Regions from separate parts of the Vibrio atlanticus genome, predicted to be linked through region 1. Evidence: predicted binding sites of a transcription regulator. Region 1 holds the regulator's gene; each other region holds the start of a gene.
What was found. The regulator PurR, encoded in region 1, represses purine synthesis genes. The targets are predictions, from matches to a motif close to TNANGNAAACGTTTNCNTNA.
Positions count from the first base shown of each region.

Region 2: the regulator PurR is predicted to act here: its motif matches at 3,944-3,963, upstream of pckA (phosphoenolpyruvate carboxykinase (ATP)).
Region 3: the regulator PurR is predicted to act here: its motif matches at 5,482-5,501, upstream of glpX (class II fructose-bisphosphatase).
Region 4: the regulator PurR is predicted to act here: its motif matches at 3,085-3,104, upstream of folD (bifunctional methylenetetrahydrofolate dehydrogenase/methenyltetrahydrofolate cyclohydrolase FolD).

Region 1 covers NZ_AP025460.1:1,252,028-1,260,085, reverse strand. Annotated here, with positions in the region: gene torR (two-component system response regulator TorR) at 1-150, opposite strand, end outside; gene torD (molecular chaperone TorD) at 438-1,085, shown strand; gene purR (HTH-type transcriptional repressor PurR) at 1,404-2,408, shown strand; cyclic di-GMP riboswitch class I at 2,579-2,664, shown strand; gene OCV30_RS05760 (TfoX/Sxy family DNA transformation protein) at 2,792-3,382, shown strand; gene OCV30_RS05755 (TVP38/TMEM64 family protein) at 3,537-4,217, shown strand; gene OCV30_RS05750 (putative signal transducing protein) at 4,336-4,653, shown strand; gene OCV30_RS05745 (alpha/beta fold hydrolase) at 4,782-5,579, opposite strand; gene glgA (glycogen synthase GlgA) at 5,863-7,317, opposite strand; gene glgC (glucose-1-phosphate adenylyltransferase) at 7,307-8,058, opposite strand, start outside.
Region 2 covers NZ_AP025460.1:104,936-112,993, reverse strand. Annotated here, with positions in the region: gene gspD (type II secretion system secretin GspD) at 1-1,255, opposite strand, end outside; gene gspC (type II secretion system protein GspC) at 1,297-2,220, opposite strand; gene hslR (ribosome-associated heat shock protein Hsp15) at 2,500-2,886, shown strand; gene hslO (Hsp33 family molecular chaperone HslO) at 2,905-3,798, shown strand; gene pckA (phosphoenolpyruvate carboxykinase (ATP)) at 4,136-5,761, shown strand; gene OCV30_RS00470 (IS4 family transposase) at 5,851-7,188, opposite strand; gene OCV30_RS00465 (AsmA family protein) at 7,370-8,058, shown strand, end outside.
Region 3 covers NZ_AP025460.1:3,174,876-3,182,933, reverse strand. Annotated here, with positions in the region: gene pfkA (6-phosphofructokinase) at 1-959, shown strand, start outside; gene tpiA (triose-phosphate isomerase) at 1,110-1,880, opposite strand; gene OCV30_RS14375 (5-carboxymethyl-2-hydroxymuconate Delta-isomerase) at 2,130-2,477, shown strand; gene OCV30_RS14370 (DUF805 domain-containing protein) at 2,564-2,986, shown strand; gene OCV30_RS14365 (DUF3135 domain-containing protein) at 3,104-3,451, opposite strand; gene OCV30_RS14360 (helix-turn-helix transcriptional regulator) at 3,588-4,214, opposite strand; gene glpX (class II fructose-bisphosphatase) at 4,415-5,422, opposite strand; gene zapB (cell division protein ZapB) at 5,747-5,989, shown strand; gene rraA (ribonuclease E activity regulator RraA) at 6,099-6,617, opposite strand; gene OCV30_RS14340 (1,4-dihydroxy-2-naphthoate polyprenyltransferase) at 6,691-7,608, opposite strand; gene hslU (HslU--HslV peptidase ATPase subunit) at 7,764-8,058, opposite strand, start outside.
Region 4 covers NZ_AP025460.1:1,012,817-1,020,874, reverse strand. Annotated here, with positions in the region: gene OCV30_RS04745 (trimeric intracellular cation channel family protein) at 1-618, shown strand, start outside; gene aroC (chorismate synthase) at 895-1,980, opposite strand; gene OCV30_RS04735 (GNAT family N-acetyltransferase) at 2,278-2,781, shown strand; tRNA gene OCV30_RS04730 (tRNA-Arg) at 2,895-2,971, opposite strand; gene folD (bifunctional methylenetetrahydrofolate dehydrogenase/methenyltetrahydrofolate cyclohydrolase FolD) at 3,183-4,040, shown strand; gene OCV30_RS04720 (cation:proton antiporter) at 4,212-6,026, opposite strand; gene OCV30_RS04715 (NupC/NupG family nucleoside CNT transporter) at 6,212-7,411, opposite strand; gene OCV30_RS04710 (LysR family transcriptional regulator) at 7,617-8,058, opposite strand, start outside.

The DNA.
Region 1 (8,058 bases):
AATGAGGTCAACGTTATTTTCTTCTAACATTTTTCTCATTTGAGCCCCGCTTTCAGCTTCGCTCACTGTGTAACCTTCGTTCTGGAAATATCCAACCAGTTTACTGCGGGTTACCACATCATCTTCTACGACTAATACGTGATAGCTCATCTACACCACTTTTCTTATTTAATAGTTTCAGTGACCATTCTATTCATAACTCGTAACAATTCTAGTACTACAGAAGATAAAAGCCAGAAACATGATTTTTTTTTGATACAAGACAATCTTAAACCTTGCTATTTGTCTCCCATCGCAATTCAATATAGGCATTACTACTAACGAGTAACTTTGCGTTTCGCAAATAACCTTGTTATTCAGCCTTGGTGTGCCTATACCCAAATCACTCGACGATGCTAGGTATACACACACCACAAGACTAAATCAGGATCTAAGAAATGAAAGATACGAAAGCATTCAACGAACAACGAGCAGAAATATACTGGTGGCTATCAAGCTTGTTCGCTAAAGAGCTCACTCAAGAAGAACTCGATCACTACCACTCTGTTGAAATTCGTTCTTTCCTAACTGGTTTAGGTGAAAATGAAACACTAAAGCCGGCGATTGATAGCTTAGTGGATGCGCTAAACCGTCTACAAACACGTGAAGATGCTCAATTAGAATTGTCTGCTGACTTCTGTGACTTATTCTTAAAGACTGATAAACATGGCGCACTTCCTTACGCTTCTATGTATATCGGCCAGACTGGCCTTTTGAACGATAAGCCAGCAAAAGATATGGAAGAGATCATGGCTAAACACAACTTAGTGGTTAACCAAGACCTAAAAGAGCCAGCTGACCACATTGCTATCGAACTCGATTTCCTAGGTAATCTAATCATTCGTTCGAACGAAACTGAACTTGAAGAAGAACTAGAGAAATCCTTCGCTGTTCAACAGCAATTTATCGAACAGCAACTGCTTACTTGGGTACCAAAGTTCAACGTTAAATGTCATGACATTGACACATTCGGTTTCTACGCTTCAGTCTCATCTCTGCTATTGGCATTCTGTAAATTAGACACTCAATACCTAGCGGGCGAATAAGCTTTTTTTGACGACTCGATAAATAAATTCAATAGAATTGTGACCATTCACCCGGATTTCTGGGTGAATTTTATTGCGAGTAATTTCTAGTCAGTCTAAAATTGTGACCGCAAACGATAAAATATGAAACATTCACGAAATGCTACACTTATTGAAGTTCAGAGCATTTCGGTGTTAAGACAAGCCGCTCAATAGCGGTTTTTTGTTTTTTAGCACTTTAGTACCCAAAGAGCCCTACAAATTTAAGCTCTTAGTTAGGTAGCTTAACGGCTACTTCATTCCGTACTTTGGGAAAGTAGCTTCTAATAGGATAAAAACATGGCCACTATAAAAGATGTCGCACGCTTAGCCGGCGTATCAACAACAACCGTTTCTCACGTAATCAACAAAACTCGCTTTGTTGCTGAAGCGACTCAAGAAAAAGTAAACAAAGCCGTAGACGAACTGAACTATGCGCCAAGTGCCGTTGCTCGTAGTTTGAAGTGCAATACAACACGCACCATCGGTATGCTAGTGACTCAATCAACTAACCTATTCTTCTCTGAAGTTATCGATGGTGTTGAGAGCTACTGCTACCGTCAAGGTTACACTTTGATCTTGTGCAATACGGGCGGTATCTACGAAAAGCAACGTGACTACATTCGAATGCTTGCAGAGAAACGTGTAGATGGCATCTTAGTTATGTGTTCTGACCTGACTGAAGAACTAAGAGAGATGTTAGACCGTCACGCAGACATCCCTAAAGTTATCATGGACTGGGGCCCTGAAAGCTCTCAGGCTGATAAGATCATCGATAACTCTGAAGAAGGTGGCTACCTAGCAACCAAATACCTCATTGAGCGCGGTCACTCCAAGATTGCATGTTTAAGTGGCCACTTAGACAAAGCAGCGTGTGTTGAACGCATCTCAGGTTACAAGCGCGCACTCAATGAAGCGAAGATTACTGCCGATGAAAATATGATCATCGAAGGCAACTTTGAATGTGACACAGCTGTGATTGCTGCTGACCAAATCATTGAGATGAAAGATCGTCCTACCGCAGTATTCTGTTTTAACGACACGATGGCATTAGGACTGATGAGTCGATTACAAGAAAAAGGCATTCGTATTCCTGAAGATATCTCAGTGATCGGTTACGACAACATAGAATTGGCTGAATACTTCTCTCCACCGTTAACGACGGTTCACCAACCTAAGCGCCGTGTTGGTAAAAATGCATTCGAAATACTACTAGAGCGTATAAAAGACAAAGACCACGAGAAACGCGTCTTCGAAATGCACCCTGAAATTGTTGAGCGAAGTACAGTTAAAACGTTAAATTAATTGATGTAATGAGTTTAGTTTAATCAAGCGCACCTTTAGGTGCGTTTTTTTTTTCAACAAACAAAGTGCACTTGCATGCATAATTCAAAGATCATTAATTGAAGCAACATCACATTTTGAAATAAGAAGTGTGAGCCTAATTCAACAAAAACTTTATTCTAATAACCCAGTCACGCACAGGGCAAACCACTTGAAAAAGTGGGACGCAAAGCTTCCGGCCTAAACCACTCGTTGGTATGGTAGCGGGGTTACCGATGGCAAAATGCAGTAACTACTAATACTTTAGTAATTTACAGCCTATTGACAATTTAATTGCAACATTTTGCTAATCTCTCGGACCTGCTTATTTGGTGGCGTAGTTCAAATACACCGAGATAAATAACATGGATAAACCGATACTAAAGGACTCAATGAAATTATTTGAGCCCCTAGGAAAAATTAAGTCACGCTCAATGTTTGGTGGATTCGGGCTTTTTGCTGATGACACTATGTTTGCCCTGGTTGTGAATGACCAGTTGCATATACGAGCTGACAAATGCACAACGCAACAATTCGAACAACAAGGATTTCAACCGTACGTCTACAAAAAACGTGGTTTTCCTGTCGTTACTAAATATTTCGCTTTACCTGAAGGCTTATGGCAAGACCAAGAGAAAATCTTGCAGCTTGCGACTACGTCTTTAGGTTTTGCTAAAGAAGAGAAAGCTGAACAATCTTCTGCTAAACCAACTCGACTCAAAGATCTGCCTAACCTTCGACTCGCCACCGAGCGGATGTTGAAAAAGGCAGGGATCGATTCTGTAGAACGTTTATATGAATCTGGCTCTGTAAACGCATTTAACGCCATCAAAGAATCGCACGCGTCTTCTGTCAGTATTGAACTGTTATGGGCGCTAGAAGGCGCGATCAATGGTACACATTGGTCTGTTATACCGCAGCAACGTCGTGAAGAGCTTATCAATCACGTCAATTAACATTGTCAGTGCAAACTATCTAGATAACTAAGCCGCATTTTTGCGGCTTTTTTTATATCTGGTGAAAGTTATTCTATGCTTTGCCTGTCTATCTATACTAATCGTATACATTGAAAAACTAATGGTATGCATTGAAAATTTAGAGGAAGTATCAATGAGTAAAAAAATGATATTGGGTATTGTGTTGGTCATAACCATCATCTTGTTAGGCGTCAATTTCGGCCAGTACTTAACGCTTGAAAATGCAAAAGCCCAGCAAGCTGTTTTGAATGACTACATCGAGAGCAATTTCATTGCCGCTGCCGCTATCTACTTTGTCGCGTATGTCATGATTACGGCTTTCTCAATTCCTGGCGCCGCCGTTGTTACGCTGTTAGGCGCAGCGCTGTTTGGGTTTTGGAACAGTTTACTGCTGGTGTCTTTCGCGAGCGCTATTGGCGCAACCCTCGCCTTCTTAAGTAGCCGTTACTTGTTACGTGACTGGATCCAAACCAAGTTTGGCGACAAGTTAGCTACCATCAATAAGGGCGTTGAAAAAGACGGTGCATTTTACTTATTCTCGCTACGTCTAATTCCTGTTTTCCCGTTTTTCCTTATCAATCTATTGATGGGTCTAACACCGATGTCGGTGAGTCGTTACTATATTACTAGCCAAATCGGTATGTTGCCGGGTACCGCCGTTTTCTTGAATGCCGGAACTCAACTCGCAGAAATTGATTCACTTTCGGGTATCGTGTCTCCCTCAGTACTGTTGTCATTTGCCTTACTGGGTGTGTTCCCAATTATTGCTAAATGGTTGATGAACAAATTTCGCTCAGCACCTGTCGCTGAGTAACGTATATAGCTAAATAACTAAATAACTAAATAACTAAATAACTAAATAACTAAATAACTAAATAACTAAATAACTAAATAACTAAATAACGCATGCAGCCAAATAAGGTTCTATTTCAATGAAAATCTTCAGTGCATCGAATCCGACAGAAGCTCATATCATCTGTGGATTGTTAGAAAGTGAGAATATTGCGTGTGAAGTCCGTGGTGAGGGTTTGTTTGGTTTAAAAGGTGAAATCCCATTTACCGAAGATACAGACCCTTACGTATGGTTATATGAGCCAGAACTCGCTAGTAAAGCCCGCACGATCGTCAATGACTACCAAAAACAGCAAGATTCGATCATCTATGAAGAGTGGCGTTGTGGTGAGTGTCATGAAATCAATGAAGCACAATTCGGGTCTTGTTGGCAGTGCGGCGCTGCTTCGCCTGAATAGCAGAGTTTCAGTTATTACAGACACGATTCGATCAAATACCTCCTCCAAATAAAAACGAGAAGCTAAATTAGCTTCCCGTTTTATTTTAATTCTATTGGATCATCTAGTCTGATAACCAACCCAGAGAATCACTGAATTTGCTTTTGGATAAAAGCGATTGATTGTTGATTGAATTCTTCAGGATTTTCTACATTACATACATGCCCACAGTTGGCAATTTCTACCAACTCGCTCGACTCGTGCGCTTCGACCATTTCTTTAACGGGTTTGATGAACATGTAATCGCGCTCGCCCATCAAATACAAAGTCGGAATCGGCAACTCCCTGTCTTTAAAGTATTTCATCAGTGGGTTCACATCAGCCGTGAGGATAAACCAGCGCTTGAACTCTTTTTGGCACAGCTTTTTCGCTTCGCGGATAAACAGGTGACGTGATTCTTTCTGACTTTTTTGCGGCATCACAACATAAGCAAAAAGGCTGTATAGCCACATATAAGGAATGATGTGCTTACTCAGGTTTCCTAATTTGATTAAGACTTGAGATCGAGTGTTGAGTTTAGTGACAGCACCACCAAGCACCATCGAACGTACTCTGCTTGCCGCCAGTTCGGCCACGTTACGAACGATAATTGTACCCAAAGACATACCCACAAAGTGTGCGGATCGGATTTTTAGATGATCTAACACTTTAAGAATATCGAGCGTTACTGATTTGAACGTATAACGGTTCGAAATCAGATCTTTAAGTATGTTGTCTGATTTACCGTGCCCTCTCAAGTCAATGAGAAGCAAGTTGAAATGCTGTTTATACGCTTTGATCTGCTTAAACCAAATGGAGGAACTGCCCCCTGCGCCATGCACAAACACAACCCACTCATCACTCGTAGGGTGAGTAAATGTTTTATGAAATAATAAACTCTCAGACATACCTATCGCTTAATTTATTTATGGAGCTAAGCCTCATCACAAGGCGATGACTAAGGATATCACGCAATTAAGAATTTTAAGTGATAATAGTGTCAAACCCAACACTAGTCATGTGAATACCTGACCACCTTTTCTACCTGACTAAAATGAGTTTGCAAGCTTTGTCTTTGGAAACGTGATGTGATCTGACCAGAAAACAAAAAGGCACTCTATCAGTAGAGCGCCTTCTTTTATTATGAACGGTTGTTATTCAACAACTGAATTTTAAAGCTAAGTCAACAAGTTAAAATGCAGAATGGTACATCGCAAGATATTCTTGTGCCGCATCTTCCCAACTAAAGTCTTGTTGCATCGCGTAAAGTTGAACGCGCTTAATTTCAGATGGATTTTGAGCATAAAGTAGTAATGAACGATGCAATACCGCTAGCAATGCTTGCGGTGTTGGCTCTTCAAAAGCAAAGCCTGTTGCTATCTCGGGATCCTGATCGTAATCATTCACACTGTCCTTTAAACCACCAACAGAGCGCACAATAGGCAAAGTGCCGTAAGCCATGCTGTAGATTTGGTTCAAGCCACAAGGCTCAAATTCAGAAGGCATCAAGAAAAAATCAGAGCCCGCTTCAACCAAATGCGCTAGTTCATTATTGTAGGCTTCTACGAATGAGAACTTGTCTGAATGAAGTGCTGATAACTCTTTCAATTGACTCGCCAAAACCGGATCACCAGTACCGACAATCACGATCTGCAATTCGTTTTTCAAGAACTGCTCGATGATAGGCAGTAAGTAATGAACGCCTTTTTGGTTGGTCAGACGACAAACCATGCCATAAACCGCACAATCGGTAACGGGTAAACCAACATCTTGTTGCAGTTTTTGCTTACAAGCAGATTTTCCACGAGTCATGCTGTGTTTCGTTGCTTTGAATTTACGAGGAAGGAAAGCGTCTGTTTCCGGGTTCCAAGCTCCATAATCACAACCGTTGAGAATACCAAATAAGTCGGCCGAACGATGTTGGAACTCTGCTGCCATGCCATGGCTACCTAACTCCGTTTTCAGCTCTTCTGCATACGTTGGGCTTACTGCATTGACCTTATCGGCACACATCACCCCTGCTTTTAGCATGGTGACATGTGTGTCACTTACAGATGCTTCAGGCACATTGTAACTGTGCATCTCTGGCAGACATTGCAGTTCATCGTATGCGAACACCCCTTTGAAAACTGCATTGTGAATCGAGATAACACTGCGCGTATTTTCAAAGAAATCATGTTGTTGATAACGTGATTTAAGCAAGAAAGGCACAAAGCCTGTGTGCCAGTCATTTGCATGAATGATATCAGGTTGGAACGCGAGCTTAGGAAGCATATCCAAACAAGCCGTACTGAAGAACGAGAAGCGCTCTCCGTTATCAGCATACGCTTGATTGTTCTCTGCGTACATTTCAGGACGGTCAAAATACTTGTCACATTCAATAGCGAAGATTTGAACACCTTCGACACTCAACTTTTTGACTTGATAAGCAGTATGAGGCCAATAATCGAGCTCGGTCGACAAAATCACTTCAGCTGAATCAATGTTTGGAATGTTTCTATAAGCAGGGATGGTCACTCGAACATCTTGTTCGAGTGTTTGTAACGCTTTTGGCAGTGCCTTGGCTACATCAGCCAAGCCACCACTTTTAATCAAGCCTTCAACTTCAGACGCTACAAAAAGTACCGAGAGAGTCTTAGTAACCAACTCGAGCTCCTTTGGAAATAACTACTACACCATCGTCAGAGACATGGTAATGCTTTTTATCTTCTTTCAGATTTACGCCAATCTGTGTTCCAGGTGCGATATCTGCATCTTTATCGACGATGACACGACGAAGTACGCAACCTTCACCCACTTTCACATCACCGAGTAAGATACTCTCACTAATATCACACGCTGATGCGATATTACTGCGGAAACCCAATACACACTTCTCAATGCGAGAACCACGTACGTAGCTGCCGTTACACACTAAGCTATCGATGATCTGAACACGGCCGTTTGCCGAATCAGTAAACGTAGCCGGCGGTAGTGGCGGATAGTACGTATGTAGTGGCCACTTGCGGTTGTATAGCGAGAATGGCGCATCTTTCTCAAGAAGATCCATATGAGCTTGCCAGTACGCGTCAATCGTACCTACATCGCGCCAATAAACTTCTTCTTTCTCACCAGTAATACGGTTAGTACTGAAGTCATAAACAAACACATCACCACGCGGAACCATGTTTGGAATGATGTCTTTTCCGAAATCATGTGTCGAGTCTTCTTTATCTGCATCTTCAACAAGTTCTGCGAACAACTCGTTAGCTTCAAATACGTAGTTACCCATAGACACAAGCGCAGACTCCGGGTCACCTGGAATTGGTTTCGGGTTAGCCGGTTTCTCTTCAAAACCAATCATACGGCCTTCAGCATCCACTTCGATAACGCCGAATTCAGATGCTT
Region 2 (8,058 bases), 1.1 Mb from region 1:
TTTCCGTCTCTTTCACCGTATAGGGTTTCGATCCATCACTTGGAGTTACAACTCGATCAACCGTTTTATCTTTTGCTTCTTCTAGACCCACCATCACACCGCCAATCGATGCACCAGTATTGCTGTACTGAATCATGGCACCCGTTTCTAGGTTGCCCCACTGCACACCTAGGTTAACGCCATCACCTTCTGCCATTTCAACAATTAAGGCTTCAATCAACACTTGAGCACGACGGATATCGAGTTGAGCGATCACGTCTTGCAGCGCGTTCATGATGTCTGGCTGTGCGGTAATCACCAACGAGTTAGTATCACTATGAGCTGAAATCATCATTTGGTTGCGCTGCGATGAACTGCCTTTGGTTGATGTTTGTTTCTCTGATTGCAGGTTGTCAGACACGCCTTTCAGCACATCGACTAAGTCTTCCGCTTTTGCGTATTTAAGGTAGATAACTTGGTTGTTACCCTTAGTCGCCATTTCAACATCAAGCTGTTCAATCAACTTTCTTAAACGACTGCGTACTTTAGGGTCGCCTGAGATAAGAATTGCATTGGTACGCTCATCGGCAACTAATTTAGGCTGCAGGAAGGCAGGGGTGTTTTTAGCATCTGTGGTTTTACTTAGTGCATCGACTATACGCACCATCTCCGCGGCGGAAGCATTCTTTAGTTCAACGACCTCAATCTCTTTATCACCCGCTTGGTCTACACGTTTGATGATCTCGGCTAAACGATTAACAACGGCTGCACGGCCAGTAATTAGAATGATATTTGCAGGATCGTAGTGCACCACGTTGCCCGCGCCCGCGTTGTCATTCAGTTGACGAAGCAGAGGAGATAGCTCACGAACCGAGACATTACGAACCGTCACAACACGTGTCACAACGCTGTCGCCTGTGATCGAATCACGGTCGCCAACAACTGGGATTGCCGAGGTTTTAGAATCTTTCGCTTTGATGATCTTAAGAACACCCGAGTCCATTTCAACGACTGCGTAGCCGTACACTTCTAATACGTTTAAGAAGAAGCTGTAATATTGCTCTTCATTGAGTACGTCGTAGCTGCGTACATCGATTTTTCCGCGCACCGAAGGGTCGACGATGATCGTCTTCTCTAGATTACGACCAACAATATTAATAAACTCTTGAATATCAGTGCCTTTAAAGCTGGCACTAAAATCACTCGCGATGGCGGCGGGTGTGCAGATTAAGCTTCCTGCCAATAACCATGCACTTTTCTTAAACCAATGCTTCACGTACTTCTCCTACACTTTCGTCCTTCGTTAGACGCAAAGTTTTAAAATTCAATAAACACTTCATGTTGTTGACCATCTCTCTCGACGACGAGATTTAGCTCTGTCAGCTCTGAGATAGAACGGAATATGTTGCCCATAGCAGCGGGGTCTGTCAGGTCTTGCCCATTTAACTGAGTCGCGATATCTCCGTTTTGGAGCCCTACTGAGTTAAAAAGTTCTGAATCTTTGCCTGGACTCACTCGATAACCAATCACTTTATCGTCGCGCTTGACCTGGGACAGTCGAACATATTGGAAGATTTGTTGCGGATCTTTCATTATCTTCGCTTTAATTTCATCTAGCTTCTGTTCTGCTGAAACAGGGTTATTACCACGAACCGAAGAAGAAGCGCGAGGTGGCGCAGGGGCTGAGACAGCTAAACGCTTGTACTCAATACCTTCAAGCATCAAGGTTTCGTCTCGACCTGAGTTATCAATAATCACACGATCGACTAATACGGCTTTAAGCTTAGCTCTAGTGCCTTCTATCTCTTCATTAATTCCGTAGGTCGCCTGCGTACCGCGATTGGCAATCACAGCTAAGCTCCGCTTTGGATTAGAACTGGCGACTGCACCTACCAAAACTAGATTTAATCGTGTCTTTGGTGCATCTTGGATAACTTGCTGCTCAACCACAACAGGCGTGGTTGGGTTATAGGCACCAAAAAGGTTGCTCCGCTGCAAAGAAGAGATATCAAGGGTCGATTGAGGAGTAGAAGACGATGAAGCTGTTGCTTTCCAAGGCACGACGGCTTGCTCAGCAGGGTCAATAAACCATGCAAGCTGTCCTAAAATCCATGCGGAAGCTGCAATCAACATACAACACATCGCTAGGCTTAGTTTCTGCTGAAGTACAAATCCATTTTCTAATAAGCGGCTCAACACAGGAGAATTTCCTGCGCGATTCTTGAGCTCTAAAAAGTTCACTTTCCTTGCCCCTTTTCATGACGACAAATGCTGCAAATCATTAAACTTTCAGCTTTTTTATTCATTCGTTCGATACCAAGCTTATTTAAGCATAAGATCCTGAACTATATCATAGCAAATCTATAAAGCGGCATTACATGGCTATTTTGTATTATGACTTGAAAAAAATGCCAACCGCCTCCACTTTAAGCTTCTACTTAATGTAATTAAAAGCATGTTGCGCACTGTTCATTACAGTTAAACCGCATTCATTTCTCACTTAATAAGGCACAGCCCTATATGAAAACTACTAATGAAGCTGTCAGACTCGATAAATGGTTGTGGGCAGCTCGTTTTTACAAAACCCGGTCTATTGCTCGCAATATGGTCGATGGTGGCAAAGTCCACTATAATGGTCAGCGCAGCAAGCCAAGTAAAATTGTCGAACTTGGAGCAGTGATTACCCTGCGCCAAGGTAATGAAGAAAAGACGGTGACAATCGAGAAAATCTCGGCCCATCGTGGTGGAGCTCCTATAGCTCAAACCCTCTATGAAGAAACCACCGAGAGCTTGGCAAAGAGAGAAGAGTTTGCAACACAACGTAAACTGAACGCTCATAGCCCAGCACCAGAACGTCGCCCAGATAAAAAGCAACGTCGTGACATCATCAAGTTCAAGACTCAATAAGCTAGAAGGAATAGCCAAATGGCCAACCCAATGTCTACAAGTAATGTTTTAAATCGCTACCTATTTGAAGACCTATCAGTTCGTGGTGAATTGGTACAGATGGACGAAGCATACCAACAGATTATTTCTAGCAAGGAATACCCAGCGCCAGTACAAAAGCTGTTGGGTGAGCTACTGGTTTCAACGACGCTACTAACAGCGACTCTAAAGTTTGAAGGCTCTATCACCATGCAACTGCAAGGTGATGGCCCTGTATCTCTCGCTGTTATCAATGGCGATAACGATCAGAAGATCCGTGGCGTTGCTCGCTTTGATGGTGACATTGCCGACGACGCTGGCCTGCACGATCTAATAGGTAAAGGTCACCTAGTGATCACTATCGATCCTAAGAAAGGTGAGCGTTACCAAGGTATCGTTGGTCTTGAAGGTGACACTTTAGCTGAAGTCCTTGAAGGTTACTTCGCAAACTCTGAACAGCTAAAGACACGTCTATGGTTGCGCACGGGCGAGCATGAAGGTAAAGCACACGCTGCTGGTATGTTGCTACAAGTGATGCCAGACGGCACAGGTACGCCAGACGACTTCGAGCACCTAGAGCAGCTAACTGACACAGTTAAAAATGAAGAGCTATTCACTCTAGAAGCAAACGAACTGCTTTACCGTTTGTACAACCAAGAGAAAGTACAACTGTTCACACCACAACCGGTTGAATTCTTCTGTGGTTGTTCACGTGACCGAAGCGGTGCCGCTATCATTACTGTCGCTCAAGAAGAGATCTACGACATTCTTAGCACTGAAGGCAGCGTTGCTCTTCACTGCGATTACTGTGGCACAAACTACTCGTTCGACAAGAATGATGTTGATGCTCTGTATGCAGAAGCGGCAGATAAAGGCAGCAATACGGTTCATTAATTTACGGCGTACCAAAAACACGTAATTTACCCCAAAAAGGTCAGCGCAACGCTGGCCTTTTTTGTGATCAAAATAGCGCAAACTCCGTAACATCTCGTAATAAAATCACCTCTTAATTTTAATCAATTAATAATGTTCTCTCCTCTAGCGCAAAGGTTTGCGTACAGGATAGACTAGTCAGGCCAATATGTGATGAGGCGCTTAAAACCCCATGGTTAATATGGATATTTTTTGAGCTATATCCCTGTTTCCCCCGAGCCTCGTTGCTAGCATGGTGAGCAGATAACAATAAAAAATTAATACAAAATCCCTACAAAATATCCTACAAGGAGCACCTATGACCGTTATGGAACATACTAAGGCTGCACAAATTGATCTAACTAAGCACGGACTGACTGGCGTTACTGAAGTTCTTCGTAATCCTAGCTACGAGCAGTTATTCGTTGAAGAGACACTGCCAGGTTTGGAAGGCTACGAAAAAGGCGTAGTAACGGAACTAGGCTCTGTTGCGGTTGACACTGGTATCTTTACTGGCCGCTCACCAAAAGATAAGTACATTGTTAAAGATGACACCACGCGCGATACCATGTGGTGGTCAGATCAAGGCAAAAATGACAACAAACCGATTACAACTGAAGTATGGAGTGAGCTTAAAGAGCTTGTGACAACTCAGCTATCTGGCAAGCGCCTGTTTGTCATTGACGGCTACTGTGGTGCTAACCCTGATACGCGCTTAAGTGTACGTATTATCACTGAAGTAGCATGGCAAGCGCACTTCGTTAAGAACATGTTCATTCGTCCAACAGACGAAGAGCTAGCAACGTTCGAACCTGATTTCGTGGTAATGAACGGTGCTAAAACAACTAACCCTAACTGGGAAAAGCAGGGTCTCAACTCTGAAAACTTCGTTGCTTTCAACCTAACAGAACGCGTTCAAATCATCGGTGGTACTTGGTACGGCGGTGAGATGAAGAAAGGCATGTTCGCAATGATGAACTACCTACTTCCTCTGCAAGGCATTGCTTCAATGCACTGTAGTGCTAACGTCGGTGAAGAAGGCGATGTGGCGATTTTCTTCGGTCTATCAGGCACAGGTAAAACAACCCTTTCAACCGACCCTAAACGTGAGCTAATCGGTGATGATGAGCACGGTTGGGATGACGATGGTATCTTCAATTTCGAAGGTGGTTGTTACGCCAAGACCATTCGCCTATCTAAAGAAGCAGAACCTGAAATCTACAATGCAATCCGTCGCGATGCGCTACTAGAAAACGTAACGGTTCGTGGCGATGGTTCTATCGATTTTGATGACGGCTCAAAAACCGAGAACACTCGTGTTTCTTACCCGATTCACCATATCGACAACATCGTTAAGCCAGTATCAAAAGCCGGTCACGCTCAAAAGGTTATCTTCCTGACTGCGGATGCATTTGGTGTGTTACCACCTGTTTCTAAACTGACTCCAGAACAAACGAAGTACCACTTCCTATCTGGCTTCACTGCGAAACTAGCGGGCACTGAGCGTGGTATTACTGAACCAACACCAACGTTCTCTGCGGCATTCGGTGCGGCATTCCTAACTCTTCACCCAACTCAGTACGCTGAAGTACTTGTGAAGCGTATGGAAGCGGCTGGCGCTGAAGCTTACCTAGTGAACACCGGTTGGAATGGCACTGGCAAACGTATCTCAATCCAAGATACTCGTGGCATCATCGACGCTATCCTAGATGGCTCAATCGACCAAGCTGAGACTAAGGTTATCCCTATGTTTAACCTAGAAGTACCACTAGCGTTGCACGATGTTGACCCAGCGATTCTTGACCCACGCGATACATACACTGACCCTCTGCAATGGGAAAGCAAAGCGAAAGATCTAGCAGAGCGCTTCATCAACAACTTTGATAAGTACACAGACAACGCTGAAGGTAAGTCACTGGTTGCGGCAGGCCCTCAACTGGACTAACACAACCATCTGCTCGGGCTTAGCCAAAAGCGAACGTCCAATTTAAAGTGATATTTTTGTAGCAAGCCCCTCTTTTGAGGCAACACCTATCATTTAAGGTGTTTAGATCGCACAGTGTAGCGAGTCTTACTAAAACGAACGGTCCTATCTTTGGGCCGTTTTTGTTTTTCGGGCAAAATATAACGTTTCACTCGCTCTCTCATAGCTCGCAGCTTTTTGGGAACCGAACCTGGGGAGGCGATAGCACACCACATTAGCTCATCTTGAATATCTCGAAGTGCCATCGTAAAGCTTATCCTAAGTGGTGAGACTTCAGCCTCTTTTGCTATTCGGCTAATCTCCAGGCGGATTAAGTTATACGCGATAAGGATACCCCATATCTCTTGCTCTACACCCTCTACAGATTGACTGCGGAGCAGAATTTCATCGTCAAGCATGTCATGCTTAATCTCGCCATAACTATTCTCGATTTCCCACCTTTCGAAGTACACATCTAATAATGATTTTAAACTGTATTTTCTATCTGTTAGAGAAGTCAGCAGCCCTTGTATATGATTGGGTTGTTGTTCACCATCATCGGGGTATAGAGCCAGCCTAGCTTTCCACGTTTCCGGGAGGCTCGGGTCTTGCTTTCTAGCTTGTGGAGAGACTTTCATCTCTACAATCAGATCTCGCCCATCATCATCGAGTTGCTCGATGGTTTCATATTTCACATTCGACTTTATTGGCGTCATCCAGTGACTTGTCCCATGCTCTTGTTGCCAGTTAAGCATAAGTTCTGCGCTCAAGTAGCAACGGTCAAAAATGGTCAATGAATTCGGGACTGCTGATGAAATTAAATCTTTTGCATAGCTGATTTCACCTTTAGAACTTTCCCCAAAAGCCACATCATGAATAAGTCGACTCCGTAGTGATGTGAGTGCGCACATTCGAACGATTGGATATTCAGTGTGCCTGTCTTTTCGGTAGTAAACATATTGATAATGCTCAGCTAAGCTTGGATTGTCGTGAGTTCTAAACTGTGTGCCATCGATTGAAAATAGGCTCAAACCATTCCATTTATCACCCGCATCTTCCGACTGTGTCCAGTGCTTTGCTGTGATTGAGAATAATGACTTTAAAGGCTTAGCGGTGAGGCGTTTTCTTGCCTGAGGAATTGCACTAGGTGCAATTGTTTCACCCAATGAATTAGACAATTTGAGGTCGAGTTTATCGAGTACATCAGTAATCGGTCTATCTCGATATAGACCAATACCAACGACTAACCATACAACAAGTTCGGCAGGTAACTTTCTACGGCGCATGCTCGCTTTGTTCGTTTCAGATAAAGCTTGGTTTATCCAATCTAGCGGAAGGTCTTTTTGGAACAAAGAAAGAGATTCTGGATTAGCAAAATCGTCAACATCGATTAACCAGTGTGACAGCATAAAAAAATACCCTTAAACAAAAGTGCTTAAGGGTATTGTTAACCATCTGTAGGATCGTTCAACTGATCAGGAAAATGCTTAAATGATCAGTGTTACCTCTTTTGAGGGGCTTTTTTGTTGCTGCTTGTCCCTTTTTGTTCCACTCTGTTTTGAGACGATTGAAATTTAAGGCTTTCAGGGAATGAAAAAGGTATTCATGGTGTTCGGCATTGCGTTGGCTATCGCCGTTGCAACTATCGCAGCATTGCTATTAAGCCTACAAACCCAATACCGTACGGATATTACTAACTTTTTTATCAAACATGCGATTGAACAACGTGTGCTCATTGAAGATGTTGAGTACCAGGCGCCTTATCACATCACCTTAATGGGCATTACCCAAAGCCAACCTGAAAAACAAACACCGCTGTATATCGACAAGATTGACCTTTGGTTCAGCTCCAGCTCGATTACGGAGGCCAAACTGGTCTTTGAATCCTTTTTAATCAGTGGCCTACAGTTAGAAGCCGACGACCTAGAAACGTTCACCTCTTTATTTACCCAGCCAAGCATTAAGATCCACCAGCTGGCCATCAACAATCTCGACTTTTCAACCCCAGACTTTAACGCGCGAGGCATCGATCTTCAGATCTCAGATCCAACATGGGACGACAGCAACTCACTACTACCCTATGGCAAAACCCAACTTTCTGCCTCACAGCTGTATTGGCAAGGCGAAGCGTTCGATAACCTGTTGATTGATCTAGATCTTAAACCAAGTGATAGCACCCTGTATGGCGCTTCGTTTGACTGGCGTGGTGCCAAAATTTCTGGTCAAGCAGAGCAGTATCAGCAAAATTGGTCGTTGGTGAATGTGACCGTCGATGGCTT
Region 3 (8,058 bases), 1.5 Mb from region 1:
TTAAGAAGATCGGTGTTTTGACCAGTGGTGGTGACGCTCCAGGCATGAACGCAGCAGTTCGCGGTGTAGTTCGTACTGCGCTATCAGTTGGCATTGAAGTTTACGGCATTTACGACGGCTACCAAGGCCTTGTGGAAGACCGTATCGAAAAGCTTGACCGTTCAAGCGTATCTGACGTGATCAACCGTGGTGGTACTTTCTTAGGTTCTGCACGTTTCCCTGAGTTCAAAGACGTGGCTGTTCGTGAGAAAGGCATCGAGAACCTTAAGAAGCACGGTATCGAAGCACTTGTTGTTATCGGTGGTGACGGTTCTTACATGGGTGCTAAGAAACTGACTGAGATGGGTTACCCATGTATCGGTCTTCCAGGCACAATCGATAATGATATCGCGGGTACTGATTACACTATCGGTTACCTAACTGCGCTTAACACTGTTATCGATTCAATCGACCGTCTACGTGATACGTCTTCTTCTCACCAACGTATTTCTATTGTTGAAATCATGGGCCGTCACTGTGGTGACCTTACGCTTATGTCAGCAATCGCGGGTGGTTGTGAGTACATCATTACACCTGAGACTGGCCTAGATAAAGATCAGCTAATCAGCAATATCCAAGATGGTATTGCGAAAGGTAAGAAGCACGCAATTATCGCTCTAACTGAGCTAATGATGGACGCGAACGAACTGGCTAAAGAGATTGAAACGGCAACAGGTCGTGAGACTCGCGCAACCGTTCTTGGTCACATTCAACGTGGTGGTCGTCCTACTGCATTTGACCGTGTTTTAGCTTCTCGTATGGGCAACTACGCCGTTCACCTTCTTCAAGAAGGTCAAGGTGGTCGTTGTGTTGGTATCGAGAAAGAAGCTCTTGTTCACCACGATATCATCGACTGTATCGAGAACATGCAGAACCCAGACCGTTCTGAGTTGTTCCGCGTTGCAGAAGAGTTATTCTAAGCCAAGCTTAGCGTTCGCTTAAAAAATATTAAAAACCGCTGATTGTTCAGCGGTTTTTTTGTGCCTGTCGTTTGAGTTTTCACAAACGGCAGGCACAAAAAAGGCCAACCTAAGTTGACCTTTCATCTAATCTAAACGGTGAAGTTTAAATTAAGCTTTTGCTTCAGCTGCTGCTTTAGCGATAGCTGCGAAGCTTTTCGCGTCAAGTGCTGCGCCGCCAACTAGAGCACCGTCGATGTCTGGTTGTGCGAAGTAAGCTGCTGCGTTTTCTGGCTTAACAGAACCGCCGTATTGGATAACAACTTTCTTAGCAACGTCTTCAGATTTCTCTGCGATGTGTGCACGGATTTGAGCGTGGATGCGCTGTGCATCTTCAGCTGTAGCTGCTTTACCAGTACCGATAGCCCAGATTGGTTCGTAAGCGATGATAGCGCCTTCAAGAGCTTCAACACCTTGAGTGTTGATAACAGCGTCAAGTTGACGAGCACATACAGCAACAGTTTCGCCTGCTTCGTTTTGTGCTTCAGATTCACCGATACAAAGAACTGGAGTTAGGCCGTTCTCTTTTAGGAATGCGAATTTCTTAGCAACGAATTCGTCAGACTCAGCGTGGTATTCACGACGCTCAGAGTGACCGATGATGATGTGAGATGCGCCGAACTCTTTAAGCATTGCTGGAGACATGTCGCCAGTGAATGCACCGCTGTTGTTTAGGTCAGAGTTTTGAGCACCTAGAATGATAGCGCTGCCCGCTTCAGTAAGCGTACGCTCAGCAAGATCAACGAAAAGTGCTGGTGGAGCAACTGCTACGTCTACGCCTGTTACGCCTTCAAGTTCAGCGTTAAGACCGTTTAGTAGATCAACAACCATTTCTTTGCTGCCGTTTAGTTTCCAGTTACCCATAACTACAGGATGACGCATAGGAATATCTCCAAAGTATTTAAATAAATCGAATGTAAAAAAGTAAACTTTATTACGAAATAATATAACAGAATAATATCAACAGATCATGACTGTGGTCATGACTTTCTTGGATCTTACTCAATGGTCAGAGTAGATTTTGAGCAAATATCAGTGATCCGGCAGACAGAATAATAGCTAACTTCTCGGATTTTTCATCGTTAGTTGCTATTAAGGGACAAACGATTGCGTTAACAATAGGAAGTAATAATGCCGAATCTAGTTCTAGAGTACTCAAATTCAGTGGATGAGCGAGTGAATATCCAAGGTTTACTGGAAGACCTTCATCAAGTTACATTAAACTGTGGTTTGTTTGATGTACCTTCTGTGAAGTCTCGTTCACTACGCTGTCATAACTGGTTGGTCGGTGATGAAGAGGACAATGTAGATTTTGTTCATATTAGCTTCGAGTTACTTTCTGGACGTACTGAAGAACAGAAAAGAGAATTGTCGCGTTTGTTAATGCAAACCTTACAAGAACAGGCAAGCCATATCCGTAGCCTAACGGTCAACATACGGGATATGGATAAAAGTTGCTTTCAGAAAGTGATTAACTAGCTAAAAATAATCAACTAACTAAAAGTGATTCACTAACTATTTGCTGCTAACTTTTTGGTAGCGTATTAATTTTTGAGTGTTTTAAGATGTCGATGAAAGATTTACTGCTCTCTTTCAAAGGGAGAATTGGTCGTAAGACTTACTGGATTTGGAATATTTTCTACTACATAGCGATTACTGGTTTTGCTTCTGGTATCTCTGTGTTGTTCCCTGCTTACTCTTACATCCTACTGCCAGTATTCCTATTGCTGCTAGTGATCCCAGATCTTGCGGTCACCGCTAAGCGCTGGCACGACCGCAATAAGTCGAATTACTGGTTACTACTAAATGTGCCCCTAGTACTGGGTCGTTTGGCTTCGCCAATGGCTGCGACTACCACTGAGCCGGTATCGCCAATCCATATGGTTGCGACCGTTGCAGCGTTAGTGTGTGGCTTATGGATTCTGATTGAGTGTGGTTTGTTGAAAGGCACAGAAGGCCGTAATGATTACGGTGAAGATCCAGTTTAAAGATTGGATAATTCATCAGTAAAAAGGGAGCATTGCGCTCCCTTTTTTCTTTTTGATACTTTTCTACTTTTCTACTTTTCTACTTTTCTACTTTTCTACTTTTCTACTTTTCTACTTTTAGTACATTTTGGGTTCAGTATTCGGCCTGAAAGGCACGACATTTTCAGGTTTAGATTCTTCAAAACTACAGCGACCTTCGAGTGCTTCTTGGAATTTACAGACCTGACAACGAAGCTCTTGCATGAGCACGACATTAACATGATGTGGGTTTTTACAGCGACCGACCACCAAATCGATGTGACTTTGCTGAGCGCGTAGCCTGTCTCGCATAGTTTCTGAGGCCGAACAGATCATCTGTTCGCACATTTCGTGTTTGAATTGATTGAATGCTTTCGGATCGCTTTTGGCGAGTTGGACCAGTTCATCAAAGGGGGGCAGTTTTTGATTTGGCTGTGGCTGTGCCATGATTCCTTCCTTAGCATTAAGCGTGTTTCATATGCTTTAAGCTTAAGAAATAAATTTGTACAAATTTTAATCTATTCTCATTTTCTCAATATTGAGACGGAATCGGTGGGTTGGGACTAGCCCTTAGCGCTTGGTATTACGATAAAGGCGTGGGCGTTAAGGTATAAGTACAGCGTCTCTCGCCGGCAATAATGTGTTCAGTGCGGCTTACATGACACTCATTTTTGAGCAGTTCAGTGAAAACATTGAGCTCAGATTGGCATAGGCTAGGGCAACGAGTTGCTGCTTTGCAGATGGGGCAGTGGTTCTCAATTAAGATGTAGTGCTCATCATACTCTTGAAGTTCAGCCATGTAGCCTTCTTCTTCGCGAAGCTGTGTGAGTTTTTCAAGCTTACTCATGAGCGAATCACAGCCAGACAGTGCAGATTGATACTGCTTCAAAGTGTGTTGTTCTCGCTCGGCAGCAACCTTAGCCAACCCTTCTTTACCGAATAGATTTTCTACGGCATCAATTACTTGAATAGTGAGTTCACCGTGTCGGTCTGAAAACTGGCTATGGCCTTGTTGAGTCAGGGACCAGTGGCGAGTCGGGCGACCCACTTTTACTTTCACATCATGAAACGCGAGAATACCGTCATCTTCCAGACTTTGCAGATGTTGCCTTGCACCCATTGTCGTCATGCCAAACTCTTCTGACAGTTGTTTCGCGGTTACCGCGCCTTGACGCTTAATGGTCTGTAAGATTTTGTCGCTTGTTTTCATACTATCCCTACCTCATCAACCTCACTATTATGAGGCAAGGTGTTTATAAAGCAAACCATTTACTATATTGATGGGGATTTACTATATAGACAGCGTTTTACTCTAGCGACAGCAAATGGTGAGATTCTGGTGCACTAATAAAACAAAAGGCTGATACTTGGTATCAGCCTTGGAACATTTCTGTTAGAGCTAGTTTAGGTCTACAGGATGTGACCGATTACTTCTGGGTCTTTACGCTCTAGGTAGTGGATAGATTTGATGCGGCGAATCGTACGACAGCGACCACGGATAAGCAGAGTTTCTGTGGTTGCGATATTGCCTGTGCGAGTGATGCCCTCTAGAAGATCACCCTTAGTAATACCTGTTGCCGAGAATACAACATTATCGCTGCGTGCCATGTCTTCCATTTTCAAGACGATGCCTGCCGTTACGCCCATTTCTGCACAACGCTCTAGTTCAAGCTCACCGTGCTTGCGGTTCTCTTCTGTATCGCCTTTTACTTCATGACGAGGAAGAAGACGAGCGTGCATGTCACCGTCGAGTGCGCGAATAACAGCAGCAGAAACGACACCTTCAGGCGCGCCGCCGATGCAGTACATTACGTCTACTTCGCTGTCTGGCATACACGTTAGGATAGAAGCAGCAACATCACCGTCTGGCACAGCAAATACACGAACGCCCATGGCTTGCATGTCGGCAATGACTTGATCGTGACGAGGCTTAGCCAGTGTGGTTACTACTAGCGTATCGAGTGTTTTACCTAATGCTTTAGCGATGTTTTCTAGGTTTTCTGTTAGTGGCAGCTCTAGGTCAATCACGCCTTTAGCGCCAGGGCCAACAACCAATTTTTCCATGTACATGTCAGGCGCTTTAAGGAAGCTGCCTTTTTCGCCTGCAGCCAATACCGCCAATGCATTTGATTGACCCATAGCTGTCATGCGAGTCCCTTCAATTGGGTCTACGGCGATATCGACAGCATCGCCGCCCACACCGACGTTTTCACCGATATATAGCATAGGTGCATCATCGATTTCACCTTCGCCGATAACAATCTCACCGCTAATTTCGGTTTTGTTTAGTAGGCTACGCATTACTTCTACAGCAGCGCCATCTGCAGCGTTTTTATCGCCACGACCAAGCCACTTGTAACCAGCTAGTGCTGCACCTTCTGTGACACGAGAGAATGACATTGCTAAATCGCGTTTCATGCGGACTCCAAAATTATCAAAGGGGGAATAGAAATTTCGCGGCGAATTTTACCATATCCCAAAGGAAACGTTTGCTTTTTTGTTTTTTGGAGATTGCTCTCGATCAATTCGCAGTGGAAAACAGTTATTATTCATCAAAATAATCGGTTTGCCCTTGTGGCGGTAATCACTCACGTCAATATTCGGTAAAAAGCGCTGTTTTTTTCATCGAATGGCGCAAAATATCGAATATATTGAGTGTTTATCCTTGCTCTGCTGAGTAGAATGGGGAAATAAGTGGAGTGAACCTTCACCATCAAACGGATAACTTAAAGGTAGGCCAGAATGTCTTTTGAAGTACTAGAGCAGCTAGAAGCAAAAATTCAAACAGCAGTAGATACAATTGCACTTCTTCAAATGGAAGTGGAAGAGCTTAAAGAAGAGAAACAAGCACTAGCAACAGAAGCTGGTGAGCTTAAAGCAAGCCGTCACGAGCTAGAGCAAAAAACTCAGCAAATGCAGGAAGAGCATTCAGCATGGCAAGATCGCATCCGTAACCTTCTTGGTAAAATGGATGACGTAGAGTAATCGACTCTTCAGATTTAAAAAAACGCCCGCTACTCAGTAGCGGGCGTTTTCGTTTGTATTCTTATGCTTTGTGTTCTATGGCTTGTTTTATTATTTGAAGCTGAGTGAGTTACTCTGCCTCTTCTTCTTCAACATCCAGATCGAGTTCTACATCCAAAGGCTCTGCCGAAAGAATAATGCCAGTGTTGTCTGCATAGAGGTAATCTTCCGGTAAGAAGGTCACGCTGCCAAAGTTCACAGGTACATCCAATTCGCCGACACCTTCTTGGCTTGCACCCACAGGAATAGAGGCTAAAGCCTGAATACCAAGATTCATGTCTTCTAGCTCATCGACTTCGCGTACGCAGCCGTAAACCACAATACCTTCCCACTCATTGTCTTCAGCAAGTAGGGCAATCTCAGCATCGATCAGCGCTTTACGCAGTGAGCCGCCACCATCGATTAACAACACACGCCCCAAACCATCTTGTTCTAATACGGAGCGAATTAAAGTATTGTCTTCAAAACACTTTAATGTCGTGATCTGTCCTGCGAAGGATGCACGTCCACCGAAGTTGCTGAACATTGGCTCCACGACATCAACTTGATCCAAATATATGTCGCACAGTGCTGAAGTGTTGTATTCCATTAGTATACCTTTTGAACAATGAGCTTACTTTGAGTATATCGGTGCTTGATCCCTTTGCAATGATTAGTCTCATTTAACTCAATAGAGTTTGAGCTACGACAACCCCTGCAAACAATAGGTTAGTGACCAGTGAACATTTCACTATCACGGGCATCATTGGTGCAATCTGCGCTGGCTTTTCGGTTTCCCAAACGGCCTTACCGTGCTTATAAACAATAATAATGCTTAGTACAAACGGCAGGCTGATCCAGACCGGTTTTTCTTGAATCAGTAGGTAAATAGCGAAAGAGGCAAGGGCGAGCCCAAGCAGTGCAAAATGATAGTGCTTGGCTTTGCGTTGCCCTAGGCGAACCGCCATGGTGCGCTTACCACATTCGCTGTCGTTTTCGATATCACGCATGTTATTGATATTGAGTACCGCAACCGCCATCAATCCGCAGCCTAGTGCAGGCAGAAACAGGCTTGGTTCAACATGGCCAGTGTGTAAGAAATAAGTCCCTGAAACGCCTAACAAACCGAAGAAAATAAATACCGATAAGTCGCCAAGGCCAATATAACCATAAGGTTTATTGCCGACGGTGTAAGCGATGGCTGCAACAATGGCTAATACGCCCAACGCAATGAAAGATAAAATACTCTCAATCGAGGTTAAGGCATGAAAGATAAGAATCAGCCCAGCGAGCATGGTAAATACGATGTTGAGGATGATCGCTTGCTTCATGGTTTTCGCGGTCACCGCGCCAGATTGCATTGCACGTGTTGGCCCTAGACGGTTTTCGTTGTCTGTGCCTTTTACCGCGTCGCCATAGTCATTGGCTAAGTTCGACAGAATCTGTAATAGAGTGGCGGTTAAAAAAGCCAATAGTGCGATTGATAAAGAAAAATGACCACCAGCGAACGCTAAACTACTTCCTGTAAGAATAGAGACAAGTGCTAGAGGCAGAGTTTTTGGGCGTGCGGCATCAAGCCAAATCAGTAGAGATTGTTTCATCGTAGGTCTAATTCTTTGTAAGTCTTCGTTTCATACTGTGATTTGAGTATACGCCCATTTTTCGGGTAATAAAAAGCCCACTCGAAAGTGGGCCTTGAATTCGCTTATTAGCTGCTATTTCTTTGAGATAGAGCAATAAGTTGGAGTTTGGTGTGCTACAGGATGAAGCGGCTTAGGTCTTCGTCTTCTACGAGCTCGCCAAGCTTAGATATTACGTAAGCTTCATCAATCACCAATTTGCTGCCTGCTCGGTCTGTTGCGTCGAATGAAATCTCATCCATTAGGCGTTCCATGACGGTATGTAGACGACGCGCACCGATGTTTTCTGTGGTTTCGTTCACACGCCATGCTGCATCAGCAATTTGGTTGATGCCATCTTCAGTGAACTCAATGCTAACTTCTTCTGTTTTCATCAGAGCGATGTATTGCTCAGTCAGAGACGCTTTTGGT
Region 4 (8,058 bases), 240 kb from region 1:
CTAAGTGTTTTGTATATCATTGGCATCACGGCAGAAGCCATGACCGGTGCTCTCAGTGCTGGCAAACAAAAAATGGATTGGTTTGGTGTAATGCTGGTTGCGAGTGCAACGGCAATTGGCGGAGGTACAGTAAGAGATATTTTACTCGGCCATTACCCTTTAGGCTGGGTTGAAAACCCCCAGTATCTGGCGATCACTTGTATTGCTGGTGTTATCACAACGGGATTAGCCAAATGGGTAATCAAGCTAAAAGGCTTGTTCATTCGTTTGGATGCGTTGGGGCTTATCGTATTTAGTATCATTGGTACTAAGGTAGCGATGACCATGGGTCTGCACCCAATGATTTGTATGGTGTCTGCATTAGTGACTGGCGTGTTTGGTGGCCTGCTGCGCGATCTTATCTGTCGTCAAACGCCACTAGTCTTGCATGAAGAGTTGTACGCATCTGTCGCCCTTGTCGCTTCAGGCTTGTACTTAGGTCTTCTTGAACTAGGCATAAACGATGTGACCGCGACGATCGTGACATTGGTTGTAGGCTATTTACTGCGCATGGCAGCAGTGAGATTCAAATGGCGCTTGCCTTCGTTCCAGCTTGATCCGGAAAGCTCTGTGCATTAGGTAATACCAATCGTAGTAAATAACTGGTCACCCTAGCTTGCTAAAACGTTCGATAACTGCGTTAGAATTTTTGATTGTAGAATAACTACTTATCGAAAAATTCTGCCTTGTTCTCAAGCCTTTTCCCTGCGCTATTTTTGATCACTTACTTACTGTGATTGGTATAATATATTCTCAATGACGCAGAATATAAAAAGGGTTGCTTCATTACGAAGCAACCCTTTTTGATTTCTCTCAAATCAGTTTCAAATCTGTTCTGAATAAAACGAAGCAGAACTAGATTTTTGGCGTTTCTGTTGTCACACCAAAGTTTTGACCACGGTGACGTAGTAAGTGATCAAGCAACACGATAGCCAGCATCGCTTCAGCAATAGGCACCGCACGGATACCAACACATGGATCGTGACGACCTTTAGTAATTAGCTGCGTTGCTTCACCGTCTTTGGTGATAGTGTCACCAGGAACGGTAATACTTGATGTTGGCTTAAGTGCAATACTTGCCACAATATCTTGGCCAGTAGAAATACCACCTAAGATACCGCCAGCATGGTTGCTGCTGAAGCCTTCTGGAGTTAATGGATCACGGTGTTCACTGCCGCGTTGATTAACCACATCGAAGCCATCACCAATCTCAACACCTTTCACCGCATTGATGCTCATTAGAGCGTGCGCGATGTCTGCATCTAGACGATCAAAGATTGGCTCACCAAGGCCTACAGGCACTTTAGTCGCAACTACTTGAATCTTCGCACCGATCGAGTTGCCTTCTTTTAGCAAATCACGAATCAGTTGGTCAAATTCAGGTACTTTGTCGGCATCAGGACAGAAGAAAGCGTTGTTTTCGATCTCGTTCCAATCCACTTTATCAATTGAGATACCACCCATTTGAGAAAGATAAGCTTGGATTTCAACACCAAATTCTTGCTTAAGGTATTTCTTCGCAATCGCACCTGCCGCAACACGCATTGCCGTTTCACGAGCAGAAGAGCGACCACCACCTCGGTAATCACGCACACCGTACTTTTGATGGTAGGTATAATCAGCGTGGCCAGGGCGGAACTTGTCTTTAATTTCGGAATAGTCTTTAGAGCGTTGGTCTGTATTTTCAATCAATAGACCAATAGAAGTACCCGTAGTTTGGCCTTCAAATACACCTGATAAGATTTTTACTTCATCCGCTTCACGGCGAGCCGTTGTATAACGAGAAGTACCTGGGCGACGACGATCCAAATCTCTTTGAAGGTCTGCTTCGGTAATTTCTAATCCTGGTGGGCACCCATCTACGATACATCCTAGTGCGATACCGTGACTTTCTCCGAACGTAGTCACGCGGAAATGTTGTCCGATACTGTTTCCTGCCATTACTTCCTCTAAATCAGCCATTGAGCAGAAGGTTTGATTCCTAAACCTACGGGTTAACAGCTTTACTTGTCTATTCTTCGTGAATTCATATTGGCTTTATTACCAAATGATGTAAACCCCAAAAAACCAACAATTTTAACTTTCTATTACATGAGCCGAATGAAATGAATAACGAGGGGAAATGAGTGGTGCTTTAAAGTGGTGATTTTGAATAGTTTCATGGCCAGTTAACAAAGGTTAATGAACTCGGTTTGAATACTATCTATGTTGTAGCCCAAAATAATAAGGAGAAAAGTGATGATCGAGTGGAGAGTTAAAAAGTTTTCGGAGCTGTCAGTTCAAGAGCTCTATGATTTCTTACAGCAAAGAGTCGATATTTTTATCGTCGATATGAACACACCCTATAGTGATCTAGACGGCAAAGATAGCCATCCAGAAACCTATCACGTCATGGGTTATGAGAACGGGCAACTAGTAGCTTACAGTCGAATTATGGCTCAGAAGCTTGGATACCCCGTAGATGTTCTCCCTCTGCTCGATTCTGATGCAGATGATGTTTGTATCGGGCGAGTGATCGTAGCAAAGGATTATCGAGGTAAACAGATTGGTAATCAGCTGATGCAAGTAAGCTTTGATGCAACCCGCGAGGCGTACCCTGACTGTTCAATTTTTATTTCGGCACAAGCACATCTCAAAGACTACTATGGTAAATTCGGATTCAACGTTGTCACCGACGGTTATTTGGAAGATGGGTGCAGTATGTTAGGTCTTAGATATACCCCACAGCTAGTGGCCGTTTAGCAAAAGACAAAAGACAGAGGCATCGAAATACAAAACATGGTTTTGATCGATTAAGTCGTTCTGAAATGCAAAAAACCCGACAACTCAGAGAGTTATCGGGTTTCTTTAAATAGTGGTACGCCCTGAAGGATTCGAACCTTCGACCACCTCCTTAGAAGGGAGGTGCTCTATCCAGCTGAGCTAAGGGCGCGCTACAGGGAAGGATTATACGAATTCGAATCAGTAAAGCAACGGCTTTATGTAACATTCTGATCCAAGTGAGTAAAAAAAGTGCAATAGAATTATAAGTGTTGGAAAATAGAACAAAGCAAACGTTTGCTTGATGGTAATCAAAAAGATTTTCTGGAATAATGCGCCAAAAACATCAGCCACTAACTTGAATATCAATACTAAGGAAATTCATGACTGCTCAAAATATTGATGGAAAGCTAATTTCTCAAACGGTTCGCTCTGAAGTTGCGGCTCGTGTAAAAGCTCGCACTCAAGCTGGATTACGCGCTCCGGGCCTAGCGGTTGTTTTAGTGGGTGAAGACCCTGCTTCTCAGGTTTACGTAGGAAGTAAACGTAAAGCATGTGAAGAAGTTGGCTTCGTATCTAAATCTTACGACTTGCCAGCCACTGCTACAGAAGACGAATTATTAACACTGGTAGACCAACTGAACGAAGACCCGGAGATTGACGGTATTCTTGTTCAACTTCCCCTACCAGCTGGTATTGATAGCACTCAAGTTCTTGAGCGCATCACGCCGGAAAAAGACGTTGATGGCTTCCACCCATACAACGTAGGTCGTTTGGCTCAGCGTATGCCTAAGCTTCGCTCTTGTACGCCTAAAGGCATCATTACGCTGCTTGACCGTTATAACATCGACTTACGTGGCAAACACGCGGTTGTGGTTGGCGCATCAAACATCGTAGGTCGCCCAATGACGTTAGAGCTTCTTCTAGCCGGTTGTACAACGACAACATGTCACCGCTTCACCAAAGACCTTGAGGGTCATGTACGTCAAGCAGATGTTGTTGTTGTAGCAGTTGGTAAGCCTAACTTCATTCCTGGTGCTTGGATTAAGAAAGGTGCTGTTGTGGTCGATGTAGGCATCAACCGTTTGGAATCTGGCAAACTCGTTGGCGACGTTGAATACGATGTCGCGAAAGAGAGCGCAAGCTTCATCACACCAGTTCCGGGTGGTGTTGGTCCAATGACTGTAGCAAGCCTAATTGAGAACACAATGATCGCTTGTGAGCAGTTTCACTCGAAATAGTCCGCAATGACAGCTTCGATAGTAATACCGTTGGCATGAATTGCCTCGCCCTAGAGTAAAACAAGCTAGAGCAGAATTAGAAAGCCGCAACGTGATGAACGTTGCGGCTTTTTTGATACTTAGCTATTCGTTTTTGAATCAGGCAATTCGCTTCTGATGCAGTGCTCGTTGCTACTTATCTGGTATCTCGACTTTTTCCGTCTGTTCAGAAGGCGGCAATAAACTAATGATCGCACACTCCGTTGATATGAGTTTTTCCAAATCAGAACCTTGTGTTACTAAACGGAAATCACCACCAGTCATCACACCGAGTGGAATCGCTTTAGGATACAGCGCGTTAAACTCATTAAGGTCAAACGCATCGGTCAATCCCGTGCTCTTAATTTGGCTGCCTTGAGCCATCAAGGAATTAAGCTTGGAATAGGTAATTCCTTCCGAAAACAGGCTTCTGTTACCATCTCGACTCACTGAATGCCTTTCGTGTTTAGTTTCTGTCGATTCAAGCTCAAACACCTTGTTTTCACCAAACTCATCTTGATAATGCATACTGACTAATGGGTTGGTTTGACGATAAGGCGAGACGATCATCGCGCGCCCTATCCCATCCAATTCCAGATTATTTTCTGCGTGATTTGAGGCTGGGTTACCAAAATAAACATTCAGATTATCCATACGCGCTAAGCGAATGCTCTCCCAGTTTGTATCAGCAAGCACACTGTTGATGTTGTGTGTCGCCAGCACTTTGGCAAACTGGCGTGAAAAATGAGTCGCACCAAAGAAGATAACCCCTTGCGCTTTCTCTTGAGTCACACCCAACCTTCTCGCCCACCAACTTGCGGTAAGGCTTTGAATCACAACCGTACCGATGATGACCAAGAACACCATTGGCACCAGTAGATCAGCCCCTTCAATCAATTGCTTCTCTTGAAGTTTGATAGCAAACAGAGAAGAAACTGCGGCAGCAACGATCCCGCGAGGTGCCATCCAGCTCAAAAACCATTTATCTGCTGAAGTAAGATCCGTGCCGATCCCGCTGATCCACACGCTCAAAGGACGAGCCACCAGCATGACGACCGCTAATAAGCCAATACCGCCCCAACCTATCGAAAGGAAAGTCCCAGAATCAAGTCTACTCGCCAGTAAGATAAACAAGGCAGAAATGAGTAACACGGTTAAGGTCTCTTTGAACTCAATAATATCTTCAAGATCCAAGCCTTTCACGTTGGCGAGCCAGATACCCATGATGGTCACGGTTAATAGGCCAGACTCTTCACTCAGATCATTAGAAAAAGAGAACGCCGCCAACATCAACGTTAGGACTGCCACGTTACGCAAATAATGCGGAACCCAATGCCCTTTCAGCATCTTGGCAATCAAATAGCCACCGATGAACCCTAAGCCTAAACCGATGGCTAGAGTCAGCCCCAAAGCCGACAGTACATGGCTTGTAGGATCGGCTGAAGAAACAATGTATTCGTAAACGAGAACGGCAAACAGAGCGCCAATCGGATCAATCACTATCCCTTCCCAGCGCAAGATGCTGCCTAACGAAGATTTGGGCTGAATGCTGCGCAGCATGGGAACAATAACGGTTGGACCCGTCACCACCACTAAGGCAGCAAACAGAGCGGCTAATGGCCAACTGAAGTCCACAAAGTAATAAGCACCCACCACGATACACGCCCAAGTAATCAGCATGCCGAAACTCACGAGGTGTGTCACCATGCGACCATGGCCTCTGATTTCTTTGAAATTCAGGGTCAATGCACCTTCAAACAGAATAATAGCGACACCTAATGAAATCAGCGGAAATAGCACGTCACCAAAAATGGCATCGGGATTAAGGATGTTAAGACCGGGACCTAAAAGTAGGCCGACAATAAGAAGAGGAAGAATAGCAGGAAGACGTAAGCGCCAGCCTAACAATTGACACGTTAAAGACAGCAGTCCAATTAATGCCAAAGAAGAAGTAATCGACAAATCCATTTGTGCCCCTAAAAAATTCGTACCACACCTTGTGATACAAACCTATTTGCTGAAACAAGAAAGCCTATGTCATTAAACTATAGGCTCTCTTTTTCATGCTAACCGAATATTAGTGTGATTAATCAGTCACTTTACTATAGGGGAAATAAAGTGACTGACTCATCCACTCTGTACTTATCATCTATCTACAGAGAAAGCACCACGCCAGCGATCGCAGCGCTCATTAAGTTGGCAAGCACACCCGCACAAATCGCTTTGAAGCCATATTGTGAGATGAAAGAACGACGCTCTGGAACTAAGCTACCCAAACCACCAATCAGAATGGCCATCGTAGAGATGTTGGCAAAACCACATAGTGCAAAAGTAACGATCGCTTTTGAGTGCTCACTCAGTGCGTCTTTCACGTCCATTAACTGGATGAAAGCCACAAACTCGTTCACAACGATTTTGTTACCGATCAGCGAGCCTGCAACAACAGCCTCAGACCACGGTACACCGATCAGCCATGCAACGGGTGCGAACACATAACCTAGGATAAGTTCGAAGCTTAGGTTTACGCCAAACCAGCCACCAACAATACCTAACAAACCATTCAGCATCGCAATCACACTGATAAAGGCTAGAAGTGTCGCACCCACCGCAACGGCAATACGAAGTCCAGACATAGCCCCATCTGCCATTGCCTCAACTACGTTTGTTGCTCGTGGAATCTCTACACCAGACTCAATATTTTCTTGAACATCCTCTGGGCTGCCTGGTACTAAGATTTTAGCCATCAATAGACCAGCTGGTGCCGACATGAATGCCGCAGCGATCAGATAGTTTAGGTCAACACCCAGCGATGCATAACCCACTAGCGTGCCGCCAGCAACAGAAGCCAAACCACATACCATCACAGCAAACAGTTGTGAGTCCGTCATATGTTTTAGGTAAGGCTTAACCACCAATGGCGCTTCGATCATGCCAACAAAAATGTTTGCCGTTGCAGACAGTGACTCCGCACGACCTGTGCCTAGAAACTTCTGCAAAGCACCGCCGATTATGTTGATCACCTTTGGCATAAAGCCGATGTGATACAAACCTGAAATCAATGCAGAGAAAAAGATAATGATGCCGAGAACGTTAATAGCGAAAACAAATCCGTTATTCGTTAGGCCACCGAATAGGAAGTTAATCCCCTCTTGACCGTAGTTGATCAAGCTAGACACCGCACCAGTAGCTGCATTCAGCGCTTCTTTACCCATTGGCACATAAAGAACCAATAGCGCGAATGAGATTTGCAGTAAGAAAGCCAAAGAGACAGTTCTTAGCGGGATATTTTTTCTGTCCGTAGATAGTAACCAAGCGGCTACTAAAATAGTGATAATTCCAAGTAGGGAAGCCATATGCGTCAACCTAAAAGTTGTAGGTAGGAAAGGCGACGCATTGTATAGAGGAAATCGTTTGCGGCAAGGTGCGGTTGTTAATGTGATGTTGGGATTATCAGCAACTTGCCCAAGATTAGATTAAAGCATTGAATTTTAATGGATTAACTTGTTCAAAAAGCATACTTTTTCCATATGGAAATTATATTTATGAATTAGGAAACAATTAACGATGCAGCTCAACGCAAGTTTTGAGGTTTTTGTCCCAATACGTCGGCGAACCAACATGCTGTTTGATGAACTCAATCACTGCTGAAAGCTTCTTTGGCATGTTCTTTCTACTCGGATACACAGCGTAAAATGGCATCAACTGACTGGCTCTCCATTCTGGTAATACTTGGATTAACTTGCCTGTTCTAAACTCCTCTTTGACTAAATAAGTCGCCAAATAAGCAACACCCCACCCAGATACAGCTGCGTCTCGTACCGCCTCAGCCAAATCCACCGAGTAATCGCCCGCCACTTTGACACTGAGGTTTTCTTGCCCGTTATCAAACGCCCATGACGTGTAGTCTCGTTCACGGCTGCGATAGATAAGACAGTTATGGTCAATCAGATCAGATGGCACATGAGGAGTACCAGCTTTAATCAGATAATCCGGTGATGCG